4 regions of the Acidovorax sp. GW821-FHT11A03 genome follow, and region 1 is predicted to be linked to each of the others. Evidence: predicted binding sites of a transcription regulator. Region 1 holds the regulator's gene; each other region holds the start of a gene.
The links. Region 1 encodes LexA, which represses DNA repair genes until DNA is damaged. Its sites were predicted from a motif close to ACTGTATNNNNATACAGT; they were not measured.
Positions count from the first base shown of each region.

Region 2: the regulator LexA is predicted to act here: its motif matches at 1,734-1,751, upstream of AC1RVY_RS16430 (DNA topoisomerase IV subunit B).
Region 3: the regulator LexA is predicted to act here: its motif matches at 2,738-2,755, upstream of imuA (translesion DNA synthesis-associated protein ImuA).
Region 4: the regulator LexA is predicted to act here: its motif matches at 1,529-1,546, upstream of recA (recombinase RecA).

Region 1 is NZ_JBXASG010000001.1:397,938-402,318, reverse strand. It holds gene AC1RVY_RS01885 (asparaginase) at 1-858, opposite strand, end outside; gene lexA (transcriptional repressor LexA) at 942-1,616, shown strand; gene AC1RVY_RS01875 (hypothetical protein) at 1,773-2,270, shown strand; gene AC1RVY_RS01870 (D-2-hydroxyacid dehydrogenase family protein) at 2,534-3,541, shown strand; gene AC1RVY_RS01865 (branched-chain amino acid ABC transporter substrate-binding protein) at 3,674-4,381, opposite strand, start outside.
Region 2 is NZ_JBXASG010000006.1:148,945-153,325, reverse strand. It holds gene AC1RVY_RS16445 (class I SAM-dependent methyltransferase) at 1-48, opposite strand, end outside; gene AC1RVY_RS16440 (hypothetical protein) at 129-299, opposite strand; gene AC1RVY_RS16435 (MFS transporter) at 327-1,544, opposite strand; gene AC1RVY_RS16430 (DNA topoisomerase IV subunit B) at 1,785-3,770, shown strand; gene AC1RVY_RS16425 (lytic transglycosylase domain-containing protein) at 3,861-4,381, shown strand, end outside.
Region 3 is NZ_JBXASG010000001.1:811,198-815,578, forward strand. It holds gene AC1RVY_RS03715 (error-prone DNA polymerase) at 1-322, opposite strand, end outside; gene AC1RVY_RS03720 (DNA polymerase Y subunit UmuC family protein) at 343-1,866, opposite strand; gene imuA (translesion DNA synthesis-associated protein ImuA) at 1,829-2,707, opposite strand; gene AC1RVY_RS03730 (IPTL-CTERM sorting domain-containing protein) at 2,875-3,495, shown strand; gene AC1RVY_RS03735 (HD-GYP domain-containing protein) at 3,562-4,381, opposite strand, start outside.
Region 4 is NZ_JBXASG010000004.1:160,942-165,322, reverse strand. It holds gene recX (recombination regulator RecX) at 1-311, opposite strand, end outside; gene recA (recombinase RecA) at 395-1,468, opposite strand; gene AC1RVY_RS11225 (MarR family winged helix-turn-helix transcriptional regulator) at 1,620-2,099, shown strand; gene AC1RVY_RS11220 (Clp protease N-terminal domain-containing protein) at 2,137-2,637, opposite strand; gene AC1RVY_RS11215 (helix-turn-helix domain-containing protein) at 2,655-2,885, opposite strand; gene AC1RVY_RS11210 (LysR substrate-binding domain-containing protein) at 2,917-3,888, opposite strand; gene AC1RVY_RS11205 (tripartite tricarboxylate transporter substrate binding protein BugE) at 3,997-4,381, shown strand, end outside.

The DNA.
Region 1 (4,381 bases):
CTCGGCGCAGCGCGTGGACCGGACCACCCGCACGCCCACCTCCTGCGCGCGCAGCAATGCGGCTTCCAGAAGGTGGTGGATGGTGCCGTTGCCGGTGCATGCCACCACCAGCCCCTGGACGCCGTCACGCACCAGCGCATCCACCATGGCGCCCGTGGCGCCCGCGTGGCTCATGATCACCTCCACGCGGGGCCAGGCCGCTGCATTTGCTATATTTTGCAGAGCACCCCACGCATGCTTGGCGGGCGGTATCGGCCAATCCTGCGCAAGGCGAATGGCGCCCTCCTCCACCCACCCCAAAGGCCCGGCCTCGCCCGAACTGAGCGCATGGACACGGTACGGATGCACCTTCTGGACCTGCTGTGCGCCGTGGACCTCGCCAGCGGCCACTGCGAGCACGCCGCGGGCACCCGCAGCCACCGCGACCGCCACGGCATCCAGGAGATTTTGCGGCCCGTCGGGCGTGAGCGCCGTGGCCGGGCGCATGGCGCAGGTCAGCACCACGGGTTTCAGCCGGGTATCCAGCACCTGGTTCAGGAACCAGGCCGTCTCCTCCAGCGTATCGGTGCCGTGGGTGATGACCACCCCGCGCACGGAAGCATCCTGGAGGTGGTGGGCGCAGCGCAGCGCCAGGGCCTGCCACACCCCGCCATCCATGTCCTTGCTGTCGATCTGAGCCACCTGCTCCGCCACGAGCATGCCACCGGCCGCCTCCTGCAATCCGGGGACCGCTGCCAGCAGCTGCTCCACCCCGACCTGCGCGGCGGTGTACCCGATGTTGTCACCCGCCTGTGCCGACGTGCCGGCAATGGTTCCTCCAGTGCCCAAAACCACAATTTTTTGCCCACTCACTTGCATACTCCGAAAAACTGGTGAAAAATACAGTTACTGGATTAAAAAACAGTTGTCCTTCACTGTAGCCGCCTCCACCGGAAACCACCATGCTCGACAACCCGAAACTCACGGCCCGCCAGCAACAGATCCTGGACCTCATCCAGACCGCCATTGCACGCACAGGGGCGCCTCCCACCCGCGCCGAAATCGCGGCTGAACTGGGCTTCAAGTCGGCCAATGCGGCAGAAGAACATCTGCAGGCCCTCGCACGCAAGGGCGTGATCGAACTGGTGAGCGGCACATCGCGGGGCATCCGGTTGCGCAGCGACACGCTGCGCTCCATCAATGCAGCGCGCGGCAGCCAGTTCCACCTGCCCATTCCCGGGCTCTCCCAGCTGGTCCTGCCCCTGGTGGGGCGGGTGGCGGCGGGTTCGCCCATTCTCGCGCAGGAACACGTCGACCAGACCTACAGCGTGGAAAACAGCCTGTTCCAGCACAAGCCCGACTACCTGCTCAAGGTGCGTGGCATGTCCATGCGCGATGCCGGCATCATGGACGGCGACCTGCTGGCCGTGCAGTCCACCCGCGAGGCGCGCAACGGCCAGATCATCGTGGCCCGCCTGGGAGACGACGTGACGGTCAAGCGCCTGCGGCGCACCGCCACGGCCATCGAGCTGCTGCCTGAAAACCCGGACTACCCGGTCATCGTGGTACAGCCTGGCGAACCTTTCGAAATCGAAGGTCTCGCGGTAGGCCTCATTCGCAACACCATGCTGATGTAGCCGGTCCCGGCTGCTGGTCCATTCACTACCGCATTGCAGGTGGCGGGCGTTTGGTGTGCCGGGCAAACCGGCACGCCAGCCCTGCGGTGCGGGTTCAATTTGCAATCCTGCCTATGTCCAACCCCCGACCTTCGGAGTTTTCACATGGGAATTGCCTTGACCACCTTTTCCGCCTTCTCCGTGCCGCTGCGCTCGCTGACGCGCTGGTTTCACTCGACCGCCGCGCTCGCGATGCCGTCTGCGGCAGGTTCGCCCCCACCCCGTTCCCACCACGATGGCACGGACCGCAGCGACGGCCGGGGCACGGCCGGCTCCAGGAGCATCCACCGCCCGCAGGGTCTCCCTGGCCCACGTCCGCTGCGCGGCAACTGGCCCTTCACGGTCAACACGCCCCAGACGCCCCCCGCCGAAAGCCCCGGGCGGCAGGCCGCCACCCGCAGAGCACCGCCCGCGATGCCGGTACCGCCCGCAGGAAGCCGCAGCGCCTGCGCAGCACCGCGGCCCACCGATGGATCGGGCCGCCGGACCGCCAAGGTCTTGCGCAGGATCTCAGCCCCCGGCACAGGCCGGCTGGTGATCACCGGCAGGATGGCTGACGTGTGCGCGGAACTGGACCGCATGGTGGCCTGCGAGGGAGCCCTGCAGGCCTCTTGAGACCAAGATACTTCCTTCATCACGGGCCAACGGCGCCAACGGCACGGTCCTCGTTGGCGTGTGGCGTTCCTTCTCGAAAGAGATGGATCTGCGGGCGTGAGAAAAACGGCCGGGGAGCGATGGCACGGCCCCGCCCCGTCCTGCCATGGGCGGCAGCGTTTTGCGGGATGCGCCAACACTCCGTCACCAAAAGCCCCGTACTTTGATGCCCCAGGACGGCGGCCCGGTGAATGCCGGTGGCGCCACCAAGGCACAATATCGGGATGAACATTGTGATTCTCGACGACTACCAGGACGCAGTCCGCAAGCTGCACTGCGCATCCCGGCTCGACGCGTACACCGCCAAGGTCTACACCAACACCGTCAAAGGACTTGGGCAGCTTTCTGTCCGCCTGAAGGATGCCGACATCATCGTTCTGGTGCGGGAGCGCACACAGATCACGCGCCAACTGGTGGAAAAGCTTCCCCGCCTCAAACTGATCGCGCAAACCGGCAAGATCGGCAGTCACATCGACGTGACGGCGTGCACGGAGCGGGGCATTGCCGTGGCCGAGGGCATAGGGTCCCCGGTGGCCCCGGCCGAACTGACCTGGGCCCTCGTGATGGCAGCCATGCGCAGGCTGCCGCAGTACATCGCCAACCTCAAGCACGGCGCCTGGCAGCAGTCCGGGCTGAAGACCGCATCCATGCCCGCCAACTTCGGCCTTGGCAACGTGCTGCGCGGCAAAACGCTGGGCATCTGGGGATATGGCCGCATCGGACAGCTCGTGGCTGGCTACGGACGCGCTTTCGGCATGAACGTGCGCATCTGGGGCCGCGAAGCGTCCCGCGCCCAGGCCTTGACGGACGGCTACCAGGCCGCGACCACGCGCGAGGAGTTCTTCTCGCAGTGTGACGTGATCTCGCTGCACCTGCGCCTCAACGATGAAACGCGCGGCATCGTCTCGCTGGAAGACCTGTCTTGCATGAAGCCCACCTCCCTTCTCGTCAACACATCGCGGGCCGAATTGATCGAGCCCGACGCGCTGATCGCAGCGTTGAACCGGGGCCGTCCCGGCATGGCGGCGGTCGATGTGTTCGAGAGCGAACCCATCCTTCAGGGCCACGCCTTGCTGCGGCTGGAGAATTGCATCTGCACGCCCCACATTGGCTATGTCGAGCAGGACAGCTATGAGCTGTACTTTGGCGCGGCATTCGACAACGTGGTGAATTTCATCAAGGGCACGCCCACCAATATCGTGAATCCAGGCTCGCTTCAGGTAAGACGCTAGCCAGCAGGGCAACAACCGGGCCGCTTGCGCCATCGACGGCGCGGGTGCCCAATAAAAAAGGCTTCCCGAGGGAAGCCTTTTTTGAGCCCTGCAGGGCACAGGGGCCCTGCAGCGCGGTACCGCGCTGACTAATTACAGCGGGGTCTTCTTGCCGTCCTTGTAGACGTACAGGGTGATGGCGGGGTTCTTCATTTCGCCGTTGGGTTCGAAGGCGATGGTGGAGGTCACACCCTTGAAGCTGGCCTTGGCCAGTTCGTTCACGTACACCTTGGGGTCCACGGAGTTGGCACGCTTCATGGCGTCCACCAGCAGGAACGTGGCGTCATAGGTGTAGGGGCTGTACACCTGGAACTGGTTGGGGTACTTGGCGTCGTACTTGGCCTTCCAGGCCGTGCCGCCAGGCATCTTGGCCAGCGAAGAACCGCCTTCGGCGCAGATCACGTTGCCCAGGGTCTTGGCACCGGCGGCCAGCTTGGCGATTTCCGACGTACAGACGCCATCACCACCAAAGTACTTCACGTTGCCCATGCCCAGCTGCTCCATCTGGCGCAGCATGGGGCCGGCTTGTGGGTCCATGCCGCCGTAGAACACGGCATCAGGGTTCTTGGACTTGATGGCGGTCAGGATGGCCATGAAGTCGGTGGCCTTGTCGGTCGTGAACTGCTCGTCCACCACCTTCATGCCCTTGGCCGTGGCCGTCTTCTTGAACACGTCTGCCACGCCTTGGCCGTAAGCGGTACGGTCGTCGATAATGGCAACGGTCTTGAGCTTGAGCGTGTCGACCGCGTAGAAAGCCAGGCCAGCGCCCAGGGCGTTGTCGTTGGCGATGATGCGGAAGGT
Region 2 (4,381 bases), on a different contig from region 1:
GTGGGACCAGCGGCGGACCCAGTCGGAAGCGGCTTCGTTACCGTGCATTTGCTATTGAAAATATAGCTATCAGCGCTTATTCATCAAGCGCTGGCGGCCAAAAAGATTTGAAAGTGGATGGCGCGGGCTCAGAAACACGCCCACATCTGGTCGGCCAGCATCACCATGAAGTCCGGCACCGTGTACATGCCAAACACCGCCAGGCACAGCACCACGGCAACTGTCCAGGCCAGCCAGCGCCAGGCCCGTGGCATGCCGTGGCCGGGCGAGGTCGAGGGGGCGCTGCTGGCGGTGGACATGGGGATGTTCGGATGCAAGGGCCGTGTTCAGGCGGGCTGGGCGGCGCCGCGCGGGATGGGGCTTTCCCGGACCGGCAGGTTCACCAGCCCGGCAAACACCCCCAGCGCGATGGCGATGTACCAGACGATATCGTAGCTGCCCGTGGCGTCATACAGATAGCCGCCCAGCCACACGCCCAGGAAGCTGCCGATCTGGTGGCTGAAGAACACGAAGCCGCCCAGCATCGACAGGTGCTGCACGCCAAAGATCTGCGCGATGGTGGCGTTGGTGGGCGGGATGGTGGACAGCCACAGCGTGCCCATCACGGCCGAGAACACATACACCGACAGCGGCGACAGCGGCACGAGCAGGAACACGGTGATCACCGCCGCGCGGGCAAAGTAGATGAAGGCCAGGATGAACCGCTTGGGCATGCGCTGGCCGAGGGTGCCGGCCACGTAGGTGCCCAGCACGTTGAACAGGCCGATCAGCGCCAGCGCGTAGCTGGCCACCTGGGGCGACAGGCCGTGGTCCTTCAGGTAGCTGGGCATGTGCACCCCGATGAACACCACCTGGAAGCCGCACACGAAATAACCGGCCATCAGCAGGTTGAAGCTCGGGTAGCGGAACGCCTCGCCCAGCGCCTGCACGATGGTCTGCTCGCGCTTGGGCGGCGCGGCGCCCTTGAAGCCCGGCTCCCGCAGGCCAAAGGCCAGCGGCACGATGAGCAGTACGGCCATCGACAAGGCCAGCAGCGCCTGCTGCCAACCCAGTCCGGCGATCAGCCAGCCCTCCACGGGCACCATGAGGAACTGGCCGAACGAACCTGCGGCCGCCGCCACGCCCATGGCCCAGGACCTGCGCTCCGGCGCGATCTGGCGGCCCAGCACACCGTAGATCACGGCGTAGGTGGTGCCCGCCTGCGCGGCGCCGATCAGTACGCCGGCCGTCAACGCAAACAGGGTGGTCGTGGGCGACAGCGCCATGCCCGCCAAACCCAGGCCATAGAGCACCGCGCCGCCGATGAGCACGCGGAACGCCCCGAACCGGTCTGCCGCCATGCCCGCAAAGATGCCGATCAGGCCCCAGGACAGGTTCTGGATGGCGATGGCCAGCGCGAACGACTGGCGGGTCCAGCCCATCTCCTGCGTGATGGGCAGGAGCCAGAGCCCGAACCCATGGCGGATGCCCATGGACAGGGTCACGATGGCCGCGCCGCACGCGAGCACCTGGAACATGGACAGTTTGGGAGGATTCATATGCATGCGCAGGAATGTAGCGAGATTGGGCGAAACGCGCTGATACACCGGGGACCAATACAGTTGGCAGCGGGGTCGCCGCCAGGCCTGCTGCGCGGGACCGTCCTTTGTGTTGCAACCCGCCCCCAGCCACTCTGTCTGCCGCCGCCGCCCCCGGGCCTGGGGGGCCCGGAGCACGCTGCCAGTGTTGTCATGACTGTTTTTTCATCCAGCTATTGCGCTGCTGCCGCACTACAATCCGCCGCTATGTCTGCCAAACCGTCTTCCGTGTCCACCAGTAGTGACTATTCCGAAGGGTCGATCCGCGTGCTCAAGGGCCTGGAGCCCGTCAAGCAGCGCCCGGGCATGTACACCCGCACCGACAACCCCCTGCACATCATCCAGGAGGTGCTGGACAACGCCGCCGACGAGGCGCTGGCCGGCCATGGCAAGAAGATCAAGGTCACGCTGCACGCCGACGGCTCGGTGAGCATCGAGGACGACGGGCGCGGCATCCCCTTCGGCATGCACCCCGAGGAAAACGCGCCGGTGATCGAGCTGGTCTTCACCCGCCTGCACGCGGGCGGCAAGTTCGACAAGGGCAAGGGCGGTGCCTACAGCTTCTCGGGCGGCCTGCACGGCGTGGGCGTGAGCGTGACCAACGCGCTGGCCACCCGCCTGGAAGTGAGCAGCCACCGCGAAGGCAAGGTCGCCCGGCTGGTGTTTTCGGCCGGCGATGTGGTCGAGCCCCTGGTGACCCGCGCGCTGGAAGCGGGCGAGCGCAAGCAGGGCACGACCGTGCGCGCCTGGCCTGATGCCAAGTATTTCGAGTCGAGCGCGCTGCCCATGGGCGAGCTCACCCACCTCTTGCGCAGCAAGGCGGTGCTCATGCCCGGCGTGTCCGTGACCCTGGTCAACGAGAAGACGCGCGACACCCAGACCTGGCAGTACAAGGGTGGCCTGCGCGACTACCTGATGCAGACGCTCAGCGGCGACCCGGTGATCCCGCTCTTCGAGGGCGAAGGCTATGCCGACCGCAACAACGAGAGTTTTGCCGAGGGCGAGGGCGCCTCCTGGTGCGTGGCCTTCACCGAAGACGGCCAGCCCATGCGCGAGAGCTACGTCAACCTGATTCCCACCAGCGCTGGCGGCACGCACGAAAGTGGCCTGCGCGACGGCCTGTTCAACGCCGTCAAGAGCTTCATCGAACTGCACAGCCTGCTGCCCAAGGGCGTCAAGCTGCTGCCCGAAGACGTGTTCGCCCGTGCCAGCTACGTGCTCTCGGCCAAGGTGCTCGATCCTCAGTTCCAGGGCCAGATCAAGGAGCGGCTGAACTCGCGCGACGCGGTGCGCCTGGTCAGCGGCTTCGTGCGCCCGGCGCTGGAGCTCTGGCTCAACCAGCACGTGGACTACGGCAAGAAGCTGGCAGAACTCGCCATCAAGGCCGCGCAGACGCGCCAGAAGGCCGGCCAGAAGGTCGAAAAGCGCAAGGGCTCGGGCGTGGCCGTGCTGCCCGGCAAGCTCACCGACTGCGAAAGCCGCGACATCGCCCACAACGAAGTCTTCCTGGTCGAGGGCGACTCCGCCGGCGGCAGCGCCAAGATGGGCCGTGACAAGGAAAGCCAGGCCATCCTGCCGCTGCGCGGCAAGGTGCTCAACACCTGGGAGGTGGAGCGCGACCGCCTGTTCGCCAACAACGAGATCCACGACATCTCGGTGGCCATCGGCGTGGACCCGCACGGCCCGAACGACACGCCCGACCTCACGGGCCTGCGCTATGGCAAGGTCTGCATCCTGTCGGACGCCGATGTGGACGGCTCGCACATCCAGGTGCTGCTGCTCACGCTGTTCTTCCGCCACTTCCCCAAGCTCATCGAGACCGGCCACATCTACGTGGCGCGCCCCCCGCTGTTCCGCGTGGACGTGCCCGCGCGCGGCAAGAAGCCCGCCGCCAAGATGTATGCGCTGGACGACGGCGAGCTCACCGCCATCCTCGACAAGTGCGCCAAGGACGGCGTGGCCCGCGAGAAGTGCCAGATCAGCCGCTTCAAGGGCCTGGGCGAGATGAACGCCGAGCAGCTGTGGGAAACCACGCTCAATCCCGACACCCGCCGCCTGCTGCCGGTGCAACTGGGCGACATGGACTTCGCCGCCACCGAAGGCCTGATCACCAAGCTCATGGGCAAGGGCGAGGCGGCCTCGCGGCGCGAGCTGATGGAACTGCACGGCGATGCGGTCGAGATCGACATCTGACCGGACCCGCCACCCACGGTGTCTGTGATGAAGAATCCACACAAAAACAGGCTCTTGCGCTTGTATTTATTGGGCTTGCTGCTATGTTTTATGCAGCAATCGGCCCAGGCGGACCTGTGGGCGCACGTGGACGAGCGGGGCGTGACGCATTTCGCCGCCGAGCAGGTGGACACGCGCTACCAGCTGTTTTTTCGTGGCAATGATTTCGACTCGACCCGCGACGCCCCGGCCAACGCACCGCCCATGCCCTACGCGCTGCCTGCGGCCGGTGCGCGCTTGCTGGCCTTTTTTGACATCGCGCCCGACTACAAGCGCGTCAAGCACCACCTGCGCGCCGCCGCCAGCAAGCACGGCGTGGACTACGAATTGCTGCAGGCCGTGATCGCCACGGAATCCGGCTTCGACGCCACGGCCGTGTCGCCCAGGGGCGCCGTCGGGCTCATGCAGGTGATGCCCGCCACGGCCAGCCGTTTTGGCGTGAGCGCGGATGCCAGGCGCTCGGTGGAGCAGAAGCTGGCCGACCCGGCCGTGAACGTGCCCACCGGCACGCGCTACCTGCGCCACCTGCTGGACCTGTTCCCCGGCCGCATGGACCTGGCCGTGGCCGCCTA
Region 3 (4,381 bases), 410 kb from region 1:
CGGCGGTGATGAACTCGCACAGGTTGCCCCAGCCCTCGGCATCCCGCGCCAGCACCACCACCCGCAGATCGCCCCACACAAATTCGCTGCCCACGATGAGGTGCAAGCCGCATTCCAGGGCCGCCTCCCAGGCCCGCACCACGCCCGCGACGGAGCATTCGTCGGTCAGTGCCAGCGCCCGGTAGCCCAGCTCCAGCGCACGCGCCACGAGTTCCTGCGGGTGCGATGCCCCGCGCTGAAAGCTGAAGTTGGACAGGCAATGCAGCTCGGCGTAGTCCGGCAACCCGGCCACAGCAGCATTCCCTGGCATGGGCGAAGACATGGTGAAACTCCCTGGCGCCATCATCCGAAGATTCCATGCAGGAACCAGCGGTGGGGGCGCGCCGCGGCCTGCGCGCCCTCCGGCACGGATGCCAGGCGCTCGCGAAACACCCACACCAGCCCCGCCACATCGTTGTGCGCGACGAAGTAGTCGCGCAAGGCCAGGCCGGCGCAGGGATGGGCCGGGTCTGCATCGTCGCTGCCGGCCCCGGACCACCAGCCCGCCTCGAAGCGGTGGGGACCGGCCAGCAGGCGCAGCAGGCCGTGGTGGCACGGGCGGTTGCCCTGCACGGCCAGGCGCCGTGGCGGGTTCAGCAGCCAGGTGGGCTGCAGCAGCCCGCCGGGCGTGGCGTCCAGGGCCGCGTCGGAAGCGCTGGCGGATGCACCCCGGGCCGCGGGGCGGGGGGGCGCCGCCACGCGCAGCACCTCGGCCGCCGGGCGCCACTGCTGCATGCGCTCGGGGCGGTGGTCGGCCTGCAGCACCGGCGCCTGCACATGCTCGGCCCCCAGCCGGGCGGACAGGCGCTCGAGCAGCTGGTGCAAGGCCTCGCCTTGCACGCCACCCGGCAGGCCCGGGTCGCTGTCCCCACGGCCATCCGGCGGCAGGAGGCTGGCGCTGCGGTGCGCCAGCGGGGCCGCATCCAGCAGGCGCAGCGTGATCTGGTTCGCTGGCGCGGCCAGCGTGGTCCGCGCCAGGTTTTCCGCCAGGAGCCGCCGCAGATGCGCCATGTCCTGCGTGGCCTGCGCCGTGCGCACCTGCAGCGCCTGCACGGGCGCGATCACCACGCCGTCGATGCGCCGCAGGTCGTGGCGCCACGCCAGCTCCAGCCCCAGCACACCTTGCTGGCGTGCCTGCAGCCAGCCATGGAGGGCCGCGATGCCACGGTGGGCGCTCCAGAGCAGCGCGTCGGCCGACGCCGCCAGCGCGGGCAGCTCCAGGGTCAGCGCGAACTGTTCGGGCAGTTCCAGCCACGCATGCGCTTCGGGGGCATCGCCAAAGGCCTGGTCCAGGGCCCGCAGCACCCCCGCGCCAAAACGCCGCGAGACCCCCGGGCGCGGCAGCGCACGCAGCGCCCCCCAGGTGCGGCAGCCCATGCGCTCCAGGCTGGCCACATGCGGGCGCAAGGCGGTCAGCGTATGCAAGGGCAGCCCTGGCGGCCCCTGCGCAGGCGGCGCCCGGCCCGCCAGGGCCAGCCTCAGAAAGCCGTGCGCCACCAGCGCCGTGGGGCCGCAGCCCCACGGCGGCTGCGCACAGGGCCTGCTTCCTTCAGAAAAAACAGGCTCTCCTTGCCCGCCCGAGGTGGAAGCCGCCACGGCCCAGGCCTGCAGCACCTGCGCCAGCAAGACATCGCGCCCGCCCCAAAGCCGTTCGGTGGAGGACACTTCCAGCAGCACGGCCTCATCGTCCACCAGCGCCACGCGCGGTGTAAAACGCAGCGCCCACCAGCCCGCCGACGGCTCCATCGCCACGGCGGCTCCTGCCAGCGCCGTGAAACCGCCCTCCCCCTCATCCGGCCGTGGCCATGGCAGCGCGATCCAGTGCATGCCCCCTCCCCCCTGGCGATGCGGGCGCGGGCGCCCGACGCGGCACGGCGCCCCCGGCGGGGAGTGCAACGGCCAATGCGCCCCGGCCTTCCTCCATCATGCCCACCGCCGCGGCCTGGGCAGCACGCCGCCGTTCGGCCTGCGCCGCCAGCACCTGCGCCAGCAGAAGGTGGCATCCGGGCAATGGCAGCCCCTGCGCCAGGGGCGGCCCCCGGCGCTTGAGAATGTGCACCTGCATCCCGGGGAACACGGGCGTGCCCGCGGGCATGGGCATGCCCTGGACTTGCAGCCGCAGCAAGGCTGGCGACGCCTGGGGGGCCGCGCTGACGGGCCGAAACACCCACAGCAGCTGCTGTTGCTGGGCCGCGGCCAGCTGCAGCCGGCGCAAGGCCGCCGGCTGTGCCTGCGGCAGCCAGGCCATGACGGCCAGCACATCCCGGCACCGCAGCGCCTGCTCGGCGGCCCACAGCGCCGACATGGCCGTATCCGCCCGCACCAGGCCCAGCCGCCCGGGGGGCAGCCCCTGGGCCTGGAGCGCCGGGCCAAAAGGCTCGCACGGGGGCGCCACCACGACCACGGCCCCATGCCGCGCGGCCGTGGCCTGGGCCAGGGCGGGCAGCACCAGCTGCCATTCATGCAGGCCCGCCAAAGGCTGCAACACCTCGCTCAGCGCCCCGACAGGCCACCCTCCACCCGGTAGCTGCGCATCCAGCAGCGCATACCCCGTGGGTTGCGCCTGGTGCTGGCCCGTGCCCACCAGCCCGTCCGCGTGCCAGACGCCAGGCACGGCAAATGGCAGATCGGAGGCGACAACCCGCAGGGAGTGGCGTTGCGCAGGCATGGTGGGAAGAGAGGGTCCGAAAACACGAATACTGTAAATATAACCAGTATTTTGCCAACAGCATGAAAACCTCGGAAAGGCCCGGGAAGGCCCTGCCATTCAGAGCTGTGCGGCACACGCCGCGCTCCCTACAATGGACCGCAAAAGGAAACAGAGGGAGTCGTTCAATGAAGGCAATCCAGTCGGCAGCAGTCGCCCTGCTGCTTCTCCTGTCGGGCAACACGTTCGCCGCCTATGCGGTCTACGTTTTCGAAAGTAGCGGCAATGTGGTCGCCAGCGGCAGCGGCCGCATGAACATGGCAGCCCTCACCCCGGCCGGCAACGGGCCTCTTTTCTCCGTGGTCATCCCCTCGGCTGCGCTGATTTTCACCGGCACGGCCGGGACGGTGGAGGCCTACATGGGCGTCTCCGGGCCTCCCATGCTGGGGGCGGGAGGCCCTGTCCTCGCCGATACATCGTCGGGCGACATGGTGGGACTGGACGGCATGATGGCACCGGGGTTTGTCTTCGCCCCCCTGGGCTACGTCTCCGGATCGGCGCTCGCTTCCTCGGCCACGTGGACGGGGACCTCGCTGGCCAGCCTGGGGCTCACGCCAGGCTCCTACACCTGGACCTGGGGCGCGGGCCCCACCGCCGATTCGTTCACGGTCCACGTGGGCATCGCGCCACCCGCCGCCCCGGCCTCCATTCCAACGCTGTCCGAATGGGGCCTGGCGATCCTCTCGGCCCTCATGGCGGGATGGGCGATGCGCCATCGCCTCCCGCGGCGCCGCAACAAGGCGGCCTGAAAACACGTTGACTCACGGGCCCCGGCAAGGCGCTTGCGCGCCCCCGAAAAGATCCTGAGCAGGTTCTCAGAGCTTTCGGAGGGCCCAATCACACCAATCCGCCACCGCCCCATCCGCGGGCGTGGCGCGCTGCGCCAGTTGCGGCCAACGGCGGTGGCTGGCATTCAGGATGCTCTGGAGCTGCCACAGCGCCTCGCGCCCCACCAGGGCCACTTCGGCCATGCCCATGGTGTCGCCCCGCAGCTGCGCCATGAACTCGCCCTGCTGCTGGGGGTGCGAACCAGCTTCCGTCAGGGCTTTCTGAAGGGCCAGCAGGCGGGCATCGACAAATGCGAGGGCGCTCCCCGGCAGCGTCTTCGCGCTGGTTCCGGGGGGCAATGCGGCCTTGAGCTGGTCCCAGCAGGCAAAGGCCTCAGCGAGAAGGTCCATCTGGCGCGGGGCATCGTTGCCCAGGGGCATGAGCGCGGAGTCGCGGGCGACCTCCTCCTGCAGCAGGGGCAGGAGATGCGCCACCAGCGCCGATGGGAACTTGCGATGGTTCAGCCGCAGCACCAGTGACAGGCGCTGCGCGGGCATGTCGTCGTATTTCTCGTAGAACGCAGCCACCACTTCGGCCAGCAGCAGGATGCGGCCCAGCACCGAGATATCCGCCCCCGCCAGCCCGCGCGGATAGCCGCTGCCGTCCATGCGCTCGTGGTGTTCCAGCACCGCCACCTCCACCGGCCGGGGGTAGGCCTGGGTGTCGCGGATCATGAGCATGGCGGTGATGGGGTGCGCCACCAGGTGCTTGCGCTGCACGCCAACGACCTTGTGGTCGGGATCGCTCCAGGCCGGGTCCATGTGCAGCACGCCCAGGTCGTGCAGCAAGGCTGCGGCGGCGAGGTTG
Region 4 (4,381 bases), on a different contig from region 1:
GCGCGTGCCCATTCGCTGCCTTTGAGTTGGTCGAGGGCGTGCTGAACCGCCTCGGGGCCGATGCCCTTGGCGTGCAGCTCCTGCCGTATGCGCTGGGAACCCACGCGGCCCGCGCGCTGGTGCAGCACGGATTCCACCACCCGGGCCTCGCTGATGAAGTCGCGCGCCTGCAGGTCTTCCAGCAGGGCCTGCAGGTCGTCGCCCTCCTGCACATGCGGCGCGAGCTTGCGCCGCAGTTCAGCGAGCGAGTGCTCGCGCTGGCTCAGCAGCCGCAGCGCCCGCCCCTTGAGCGAGAGCGTGGTGAACCCCATGGCCTCTTCTTTGCTTTCAATTCAATAGCTGCCAGCGCTTGTCAATCAAGCGCTGGAAGGCAATCTGGCTTGAATTGTGGCGGTCATTCGGCCGCGGCGGCAGGGGCCTGCAGCGCGTCGGGCAGCAGCGCAATGCCCAGGCCCTCGCGCACCTTGTTCTCGATCTCGCGGGCCAGGTCGGGGTTCTCGCGCAGGAACTCGCGCGCGTTGTCGCGGCCCTGGCCGATCTTCTCGCCGTTGTAGGCGTACCAGGCGCCCGACTTCTCCACGATCTTGGCGGTCACGCCCATGTCGATGATCTCGCCCTCGCGGCTGATGCCCTCGCCGAACAGGATGTCGAACTCGGCCGTCTTGAACGGCGGCGATACCTTGTTCTTGACCACCTTGACCTTGGTTTCGTTGCCGATGGCCTCGTCGCCCTTCTTGATGGTGCCGGTGCGGCGGATGTCCAGGCGCACCGAGGCGTAGAACTTGAGCGCGTTGCCGCCGGTGGTGGTTTCGGGGCTGCCGAACATCACGCCGATCTTCATGCGGATCTGGTTGATGAAGATGACCATGCAATTGGTCTTCTTGATCGTGGCCGTGAGCTTGCGCAGCGCCTGGCTCATCAGGCGGGCCTGCAGGCCGGGCAGGGCGTCGCCCATCTCGCCTTCGATTTCGGCCTTGGGCGTGAGCGCGGCCACCGAGTCGATGACGATCAGGTCCACGGCGCCCGAGCGCACCAGGCTGTCCACGATCTCCAGCGCCTGCTCGCCGGTGTCGGGCTGGCTGATCAGCAGGTCGGACAGCTGCACCCCGAGCTTCTGGGCGTATTGCACATCCAGGGCATGTTCCGCGTCCACGAACGCGCAGGTGCCGCCCTGCTTTTGCATCTCGGCAATCACCTGCAGCGTGAGCGTGGTCTTGCCCGAGGATTCCGGGCCGTAGATCTCGACCACACGGCCGCGCGGCAAGCCGCCCACGCCCAGGGCGATGTCCAGGCCCAGCGAGCCGGTGGAGACCACCTGGATGTCCTCGATCACTTCGCCTTCGCCCAGGCGCATGATCGTGCCCTTGCCGAATTGCTTCTCGATCTGGGCGAGCGCGGCGGCCAGGGCCTTGGCCTTTTCGGTGTTCACGGGCAATGCGGGGTTGGTGCCTTTGACTGCGACGTCCATGAGAAAACTCCTTGAGAAACAATGGGTTGGGTGCCTGCATCGCTCTGCGGTTAATCACAGGCTGGATGCTTGAACAGTAGTTTATGCGAGCCGTCGCGGGGCATTCAAGCACAATTTAGTCAGTTTGCCTGACAATGTGCGGATGCCTGATATGCCTCTTCCTTCACCCCCCGAAGACGGCTGGCGCCAGACCCACCTGGGCCGCCTGTTCGGCCACGCCATGCGGCGCTTCGACGCGCGCGTGCTGCAGCTCATGGCGCACAACGTGGAGGTGCCGCTGGCGCTGTCCAACCTCGCGGCGCGCGACCAGGTGAGCGCCGCCCACGTGCACATCACGCGCCACCTGGCGCTGCAGGGCGACCGGCTGACCGACCTGGCCCAGCGCGCGGGCATGACCAAGCAGGCGATGGCCAACCTGGTGGACCAGTGCGAGGCCTGGGGCCTGGTCACGCGCGAGGCCGATCCGCTGGATGCGCGTGCGCGCCGCGTGTGCTTCACGCCCACGGGCCTGGCCTGGCTGCAGGCGTTTCGCGATGCCGTCGCGCAGGCCGAGGCGGAGTTCCGGGCGGAGGTGGGCAACGACGTGGCCACCGTGGTGGCGATCGGGCTGGAGGCCTATGCGGGCGGCTAGGCCGCCGCACGGTCATCCTGGCGCCCAAGGGGGGGCTTCAGACGCGCGGGGCGCTCTCCTGCCGCGCGGCGTGGCTCAGCGCGTGGGGGTCCAGCCGCAGCGCGCGCAATGCCCGCGCCGCCACGCCCTGCGGCGTGGCCGCGATCAGCGCCACCACGTGCGCACCCAGCAAGGGGCCGGGCTGGCCCTTGCGAGCCTCCGCCAGTGCCTGGATGAGGCCCTCGCCGGAGGGCTGCGCGCGGTAGATCCCGGCCTGCGGCGCACAGGGTGCGGCGGGCGGCATTTCGGCATCAATGCCGATCTGCGCCAGCGCATCGCGGTACTGCTGTTCGATCGCGGCGGGCAGGGCGTCCGGGTCCGCGCCAACGCGCGCGAAAGCGCGGCGCGCGGAGCCGTCGGGCAGCTCGATGGCGGCCAGCAGGAAGTGCTCCGCGCCCGGTTGCGGCTGGCCCCGGGCGCGGGCGTGGTGCTCGGCGCGCGTGCACAGCCGGTGCAGGGTGCGCATGTCGTTCAGGCGCTGGCGGATGTGTTGCAGCATGGGGAGGAGTCCTTCCATCATCCAGGGGGGGCGGGGCGCGTGGCCTGGGGAGAGAGCCGCTTGTGCGCCGCCTGCTTGCTGACGCCCAGGGCCTGGGCAATCTGCGCCCACGACCACCCCCGCTCCAGGGCGGTGGCCACGGCCGCCGCCTCCAGCCGGTCGGCCATCAGGCGCAAGGCCACCACGGCGGCCAGCGCGGCTTCGGGGTCGTCGTGCGGGGGCAGCTGCAGGGGCGGTGGGCTCGGCATTCGTCAACTGTAGTTGACGGAACTCGTATCGTCAACAAGGGTTGACGACAGGGCCGGGAGCCTGGCCCGTGGGCGGGGGCGCCGCGCCTGCGGGCTCCGCGCAGGCCAGCAACCACTGCCGGAAGCACTGCAGCGCATGCAGCTGCGTGCGGCCTTCAGGGTAGCAGAGCCAGTAACCCACCTCGCTCTGGTAGCCCCCGCGCTGGACGGCGGCGGCCAGCGGCTCGCGCACAAGGCCGGCGGTGATCTCGTCCTGCACCAGGCAGCGCGGCACCAGTGCCAGGCCCATGCCGGCCATCACCGCGCGGATCATGGTCTGGAACTGGTCGAACTGCGGGCCGGCCAGCGGGTCGAGCTGGCCCTGTACCCCGTGCGTCTCGCTCCAGCGCAGCCAGGCCTCGGGCACGGTCACATGGCGCAGCAGCGCGTAGCGCGCCACGTCGCGCGGGGTGTGGATGGGCCAGTCCGCCACCTTGGCGCGCGGCGCGATCAGGGCCACGTCGTTGCCCGTGATGTAGTGGGCGTGGGCGCCCGGCCAGTGGCCATCGCCGAACAGGATGGCGCAGTCGAGCTCGGGCCGCTCGAAGTTGTAGCTGTGCACGTACGGCACGAAGTGCAGCGTGACCTGCGGGTGCTGCTGCTGGAACTGCGGCAGGCGCGGAATGAGCCACTTGGCGGCGAAGGTGGGCAGGCTCGACAGGTGCAGCGCGCCGCCGCCGTCATCGCTGGTGATCAGCTCCAGGGTGGCGGCCTCCAGCTGCGCCAGCACGGCGCGCACGGCCTTCTCGTAGCGCTCGCCCGCGGGGGTCAGCGCCAGGCGCTTGCGGCTGCGCTCGAACAGCGGCACGCCCACCCAGGCCTCCAGTTCCTTCACCTGCTTGCTCACCGCGCTCTGCGTGAGGTGCAGGGCCTCGGCGGCCCGCGAGACGCTGCCGAAGCGCGTGACGGTGGAAAACGCCCGCAGCAGGTGCAAGGGGGGTGAAAGGCGGCGCAGGGAAGACATCGTAAGTTATCAAATCATTCCATATGGGAATGTTATCAGGCATATCCATTGCTTGGTAGGGCTCGTGGATTCCATTAATCTCAACCTACCCCATAGGAGAAATGTCCCATGCAACGCCGTCATCTGCTCTCAGCCCTGGCCACAGTATCTTTCGTTCCTGGAATAACTCTGGCGCAAGAAGGCAAGCCCCTGCGCATCATCGTGCCCTTTCCGCCCGGAGGCGCCACGGACATGACCGTGCGCAGCCTGCAGGAGTCGCTGGCCCGCATCCTCAAGCAGCCCGTGGTGCTGGAAAACCGCGGCGGCGCGGGGGGCTCCATCGGCATGGCCGAAGCCGCGCGCGCTCCGGCCGACGGCCTCACGCTGGGCGTGGCCACGCTGTCCACGCATGGCGTGAACCCCGCCGTCTACAGCAAGCTGCCCTACGACCCCATCAAGGACTTCGTGGGCGTGACCGAGATGGTGAAGGCCCCCGGCGTCGTGGTGGTGAACC